Regions from separate parts of the Cloacibacterium sp. DMC96 genome, predicted to be linked through region 3. Evidence: riboswitches for the same ligand, from Rfam matches in the RefSeq annotation. Region 3 holds a riboswitch; each other region holds the start of a gene.
What was found. A riboswitch is a leader RNA that binds a small molecule or an ion and turns the genes downstream of it on or off. The one in region 3 is predicted to bind S-adenosylmethionine.
Positions count from the first base shown of each region.

Region 1: another riboswitch for S-adenosylmethionine. It lies ahead of ACT53I_RS00285 (homocysteine S-methyltransferase family protein); the one in region 3 lies ahead of ACT53I_RS04665 (Na+/H+ antiporter NhaC family protein).
Region 2: another riboswitch for S-adenosylmethionine. It lies ahead of ACT53I_RS09480 (O-acetylhomoserine aminocarboxypropyltransferase/cysteine synthase family protein); the one in region 3 lies ahead of ACT53I_RS04665 (Na+/H+ antiporter NhaC family protein).

Region 1 covers NZ_JBQUZQ010000001.1:61,861-64,130, reverse strand. The annotation lists gene ACT53I_RS00290 (MGH1-like glycoside hydrolase domain-containing protein) at 1-693, opposite strand, end outside; SAM riboswitch class I at 842-952, shown strand; gene ACT53I_RS00285 (homocysteine S-methyltransferase family protein) at 1,015-2,025, shown strand; gene metH (methionine synthase) at 2,097-2,270, shown strand, end outside.
Region 2 covers NZ_JBQUZQ010000002.1:149,851-152,120, forward strand. The annotation lists gene ACT53I_RS09480 (O-acetylhomoserine aminocarboxypropyltransferase/cysteine synthase family protein) at 1-1,120, opposite strand, end outside; SAM riboswitch class I at 1,258-1,367, opposite strand; gene ACT53I_RS09485 (glycoside hydrolase family 3 C-terminal domain-containing protein) at 1,612-2,270, shown strand, end outside.
Region 3 covers NZ_JBQUZQ010000001.1:1,056,085-1,058,354, reverse strand. The annotation lists SAM-I-IV-variant riboswitch at 1,167-1,264, shown strand; gene ACT53I_RS04665 (Na+/H+ antiporter NhaC family protein) at 1,301-2,270, shown strand, end outside.

The DNA of each region.
Region 1 (2,270 bases), 990 kb from region 3:
CATGCCCAAACTCTCATGTTCTATTTCTATTTGACCACGATGGCGCGTTGTAAAATTAGGTTTATAAGAATTATAACCCCAACTCCAATTATTTCTGTACCAAAGTGTGGGGAGAATCACCAAAGGTGCTTTTTCTGTATTTCGGTTGGTGACAGTAACTCTGATTAAAATGTCATCATGGTGAATTTTGGCATATTCTATAAAAATATCGAAATATTCATTTTGGTCAAAAATTCCCGTATCTATAATTTCATATTCTGGTTCCTTATTGCTTCGTTCTGCATTTGTCTTGATTAAATCTTCGTAAGGAAAGGCATTTTGCGGATATTTGTACACCATTTTCATATAAGAATGAGTAGGCGTATTGTCTAAATAATAGAAAATTTCTTTAATGTCTTCACCATGATTTCCTTGATGGTTGCTCAATCCAAAGAAACGTTCTTTAACCATTTTATCTTTCTTGTTCCAAAAAGAAAAAGCGAAGCACAAACGTTGCTTGTCATCAGAAATTCCCGCGATTCCTTCTTCTGCCCATCTGTAAGTTCTGCTTTCTGCATCATCATGACCAGTTGCTCCCCATGTATTTCCATCAAAGGAATAATCTTCTCTTACGTTTCCCCACTGTCTATTGCTTACATAAGGTCCCCAAGTTCTATAATTTATATCTTGTAATCGTTGTTTTTCAGCATTCATAATCATTATTTTTAAAATAATATGATGCGAAGGTAGAAAAAAATAAAAACTATGAAATTTCATTTAGATTAATTTTTTCAATGACTATTTCTTATTGTGAAAAAAATGATATAGCTTTGCAGAAGATTTGTTCTTTCATATAATCGAAATGTTATCAAGAAAGGTGGAGAGATTAGACTCTGTGAAACCTTGGCAACCTCTCGCGTTTCTGAAACGAGAAAAGGTGCTACATTCTACTCATTTTTGGGATAGATAACACATAAAAACAGTTGATTCCCTCAACTTTTCTTATAGCATTTCATTTTTTTTAATCACATTGAAATGCAAAATAGCGACATACTTTATCAAAATTTACAGCAAAGAATCCTTGTTCTAGACGGAGCTATGGGAACGATGCTTCAGCGATATCAGTTTACAGAAGAAGACTATCGTGGCGAAAGATTTAAAAATTGGCAATCTCCATTGAAGGGAAATAATGATTTACTTTCTCTTACTCAGCCTCATGCTATTGAAGCGGTACACAGAAAATATTTAGAATCTGGTGCAGACATCATCGAAACCAATACCTTTTCTGCAACTACCATTGCAATGGCAGATTACCACATGGAAGATTTGGTGTACGAACTGAATTATGAATCTGCAAAAATTGCAAGAAAAGTTTGTGATGAATTCACGGCTTTAACTCCAGATAAACCAAGATTTGTTGCTGGTTCTATTGGCCCTACTAATAAAACTGCATCTCTTTCTCCGGATGTAAATGACCCTGGTTACAGAGCCATTACTTTTGAAGAGTTAAGAATTGCTTACAAACAACAAGCAGAAGCACTTTTAGATGGCGGTTCTGATATTCTTTTGGTGGAAACTATTTTTGATACTTTGAATGCAAAAGCTGCACTTTTTGCCATAGACCAAATTCAAGAAGAAAGAATAATTCAGATTCCAATTATGGTTTCAGGCACTATTACAGACGCGTCTGGAAGAACGCTTAGCGGACAAACTGCAGAAGCATTTTTGGTTTCAATATCTCATCTTAATTTATTGAGTGTAGGATTCAACTGTGCTTTAGGAGCGAAACAACTGACGCCTTATTTAGAAACCATTTCTAATAATTCTGAATTTTACATTTCTGCTTATCCAAATGCTGGTTTACCGAATGCTTTCGGGCAATATGATGAATCACCAGAATTTATGGCAGAACAAATCCGTGAATATGCAGAAAAAGGATTGGTAAATATCGTGGGTGGGTGTTGCGGAACAACTCCTGACCATATTGCTGCAATCGCTAAAATTGTTAAAAATTATCAACCAAGAAAAGTTGATGTGATAATTTGATGATGAGTTAATGTGATGCTTTTCACAAGCATTATCTTATTTTCAAATTAACTAATTATCTCATTTATAATATGAAATATTTAAAACTTTCGGGTCTAGAACCTTTAATTATAACTCCAGAATCCAATTTTATCAATATTGGAGAAAGAACCAATGTAGCAGGTTCTAAGAAATTTCTCCGATTGATTAAAGAAGAAAAATTTTCTGAAGCTCTAGATATTGCTCGTCATCAAGTGGAAGGTGGC
Region 2 (2,270 bases), on a different contig from region 3:
TTGCTAAATGTGAAACCAGTTGTAAATTATCGATGAATTTAATTGCTGCTTCTTTTCCTCCTTTGATTTCAAAATTAAGTACCCCTCCGAAACCTTTTTTCAAGTATTTTTTGGCATTTTCATAGTCTGGGAAACTTGGCAAACCTGGATACAATACTTTTTCTACTTTCGGATGATTTTCTAGAAATTCCGCTAATTTCTGAGCATTTTCTACTGTTCTGTCCACTCTCAGCGATAATGTTTCTAAACCTTGAAGCAATAAAAATGAATTGAATGGAGAAATTGTAGGCCCGAAATCTCTAAGACCTTCTACTCTAGCTTTAATAGCAAAAGCAATATTTCCAAAAGGTCCATTAACTCCAAAAACATCCGAGAAAACCAAACCATGATAACTATCTGAAGGTTCAGAAAACTGTGGAAACTTACCATTTCCCCAATCAAAATTTCCTCCATCTATAATGATTCCGCCAATAGAAGTTCCGTGACCGCCAATCCATTTGGTTGCAGATTCTACCACTACATTTGCGCCATGTTCAATCGGTCTAAACAAATAACCACCTGCTCCAAAAGTATTGTCTACAATCAGTGGAATATTATGCTTTTTAGCTACAGCTGAGATTGCATCAAAATCTGCCACATTCAACGTAGGGTTTCCTATGGTTTCTAAATAAATCGCTTTGGTGTTTTCATTGATCAATTCTTCAAAACTTTCTGGAGCATCGTCTTTAGCAAATTGTGCTTCGATGCCTAATTTTTTGAAAGAAACTTTGAACTGATTATAACTTCCTCCGTACAAATAAGGTGAACTCACGAAATTGTCTCCTGCTTGTAAAATATTGGTAATTGCCAAAAATTGCGCAGCGTGACCAGAAGCGGTAGCCAAAGCAGCTACTCCACCGTGAAGTGCAGCCACACGTTTTTCGAACACATCTGTGGTAGGATTCATGAGTCTGGTGTAGATATTCCCAAATTCTTTTAACCCAAAAAGATTGGCAGCATGTTCTGCACTGTTAAAAGTATAAGACGAAGTTTGGTAGAGCGGTACTGCTCTAGAATTGGTAGTTGGGTCGATTTCTTGACCAGCGTGAAGTTGAAGCGTTTCAAATTTTAAATTGCTCATTTTTTAATAATTTTTAAATTGTTAAATATTAGAGCAACTTATTTGCAGAAAATTCTTGACGAAAGAGCATAAAAAAACTCTTCCGACAAGTCGAAAGAGTTTTTGATATAGTGTATGACTATTTTAAACTGATTTCAGACTTATCTTTCCCGAATTTCGGGGTTGAATTTGGCACCTTACTCTCATTTCTGTTAGCAGGTTGCCAAGGTTTCGCAGGGTCAATTCCCTCCACCTTTCTTAATAAGTTGCGTGTATAAAAGAACGTTTTTCGTGGTGCAAATATAAAAACAAGTTTTACAGAAAACCAAATTTTTAGAAGAAAAAAATATTTTTTCAATTTTAAACAAATCATAACCAACTGATTAACAGGTAATTTATTGATTTTTATTTTTAAATCTTTAATCTCAAGATAAGTTTTTTGAAAAATTTATTATCTCATTTTGAGATAATAATAAAAAGTTGTAGTTTTACTGAACCAAAAATTAATTCTTATGTTCAAGAAAATTGCACTTGTTTGCTTAGTCTCGTTAATGAGTTTTCAAGCAAAAGCACAAGAAAAAAAGACACAAATTTATTTAGATGATTCTCAACCTATAGAACTCAGAGTAGAAGACGCTCTTTCTAAAATGACGTTAGAAGAAAAAGTAGCCATGCTTCATGCTCAGTCAAAATTCAGTTCACCCGGTGTTCCAAGATTAGGAATTCCAGAATTTTGGACAACTGATGGGCCACACGGAATTCGTCCTGAAGTAAAATGGGATGAATGGGATCAAGCTGGTTGGACCAATGACTCCATCATTGCTTATCCTGCGCTTACTGCACTCTCTGCAACTTGGAACAAAAAAATGTCTTGGAATTACGGAAAAGCTCTTGGAGAAGAAGCTCGCTTCAGAAAAAAAGATATTTTACTAGGGCCTGGTGTAAATATTTACAGAACTCCATTAAACGGTAGAAACTTCGAATATATGGGAGAAGATCCGTTTTTATCTTCTAAAATGGTGGTCCCTTACATTAAAGGTGTTCAATCTAATGGTGTAGCAGCTTGTGTAAAACATTATGCACTTAATAATCAAGAACAATTTAGACATACCAGCAATGTAATTATAGATGACAGAACGCTGTACGAAATTTATTTACCTGCCTTCAAAGC
Region 3 (2,270 bases):
AATTGGTGGCTGAACTTGTCAAAGCCACTTTGGGTATAATTTTTGTGTTTATTTTAATATCACAAAGTTTACGGAGATTTTGTGAAATGATACCGTTTTTGAGTTCCCAAAGGAACAGCATAGATGTTATAGAAAGCACACGGATTTTAATGCAATAGAAATAATGTGCCTTCGACAGGCTCAGGCACCGAGATGAGAATTGAGAATGTGCCTCGACGACGCTCAGGCAGCGTGTAATAAAAGAATTGGTGGCTGAACTTGTCAAAGCCACTTTGGGTATAATTTTTGTGTTTATTTTAATATCACAAAGTTCACGGAGATTTGTTGAAATGATTGCGTTTTTGAGTTCTCAAAGGAACATCGTAGATGTTCTATAGATTACACGTATTTTAATGCAATAGAAATAATGTGCCTTCGACAGGCTCAGACACCGAGATTAGAAGTGAGAATGTGCCTCGACGACGCTCAGGCAGCGTGTAATAAAAGATTTGGTAGCTGAGCTTGTCGAAGCCACTATGTGTGGAATATTTGTGTTTGCATTAATAACACAAAGTCCACGGAGATTTTGTTAAATGATGGTGTTTTTGAGTTCTCAAAGGAACATCGGAGATGTTTTAGAAAGCACACGGATTTTAATGCAATAGAAATAATGTGCCTTCGACAGGCTCAGGCACCGAGATTAGAAGTGAGAATGTGCCTCGACGACGCTCAGGCAGCGTGAGTAGTAATAAATAACACGGTGGATGAGCTTGTCGAAGCCACTATGTGTGGAATATTTGTGTTTGCTTTAATAACACAAAGTCCAGGGAGATTTTGTTAAATGATGGTGTTTTTGAGTTCCCAAAGGAACATCAGAGATGTTCTATAGAGTGCACGGATTTTAATGCAATAGAAATAATGTGCCTCAGGCAACGAGCAATAAAAAATGTTGTGCCTAAATATAGTCGATGGCAGAAAGTAGATGAATTCTATTTCCTAATTTTTGAGATATTTTTAGAGAAAGAGGAGAGGAAAAGTAAATGTTGGGGTATTGAAAAAGGAATTGGAAAGGAAATTTTTATTCTTTAATTTTTAGAAATCAGGGAGTTAAAAGGCTGTATTGATGGTCTATGAAGGCGATTGATAGATTGTATTTGGTTCGTTGGGCGATAATGATTACTTTTGCCGCCTATTATCAGGAACCTCTACGGGAGGTAGCAACCTGCAACAACAAGCAAGGTGCTAAAGCGATAAGCCAAACTTTTTTGGAAAAAATGTTGTCTATCTTTTGTAAAGTTCCTGTGTTAAATTTTTAAATTTTATGAACCATACAAAAGCAAATTTTCTTAGTTTACTTCCTTTTTTAATTTTCGTAGGTACATTTTTAGGTGCCGGAATTGTTTTGCAAGACTTTTATGCCTTGCCATCGCCTATTGCCGTGAGTATCGGTATTATTGCCGCCTTTGCCATGTCGAGGTTGCCTCATCAAGAAAAAATCAAAACTTTCTTACACGGTTGTGGGGAATCCAGTGTACTCACCATGTGTATTATTTATCTATTGGCAGGCGCTTTTTCTACCGTAGCACAAGTTTCAGGCAGTGTAGATGCGGTGGTGAATATCGGTTTAACTTATATTTCTGCTGATTATTATGCTTTAGGGATTTTCCTATTGGCATCATTTCTTTCTCTGTCTTCTGGAACCTCGGTTGGTGCAATTGTCGCATTAGGGCCTATCGCGATACAGTTGGCTCAAAAAAGTGGAGCAGACCTTAACCTGATTGGAGCAAGTCTTTTGGGGGGTGCCATGTTCGGCGACAATCTTTCGGTGATTTCTGATACTACCATTGCAGCAGCTCAAACGTTGGGCAGCAGCATGAAAGATAAGTTCAGAACCAATTTTTATTTGGCTGCCCCTGCTGTAGTATTAACGGTGGTGATCTTATTGATTATAGGATTTAGCAATCCTGTCGCGCCCATTGCGTATACGCCAACTCCCATTTCTTGGGAACTTATTTTTCCCTATTTGGTGGTTTTGGTATTGGCATTTTTAGGGTTAGATGTATTTCTGGTGTTGGTTATTGGGATATTTCTAGCGGGAGCCATAGGTTTATGGCAAGGAAACCTTACGTGGTTGAGTTTTGCCAAAGCCAGTTATGAAGGCTTCACGTCTATGAACGAAATTTTCCTATTGTCTTTGCTTACAGGAGGTTTAGCTGCCTTAGTAGAAAAAGCAGGGGGAATTCAATATTTATTGAACAAAATAGAAGCTAAGATTAGCTCAGCCAAATCTG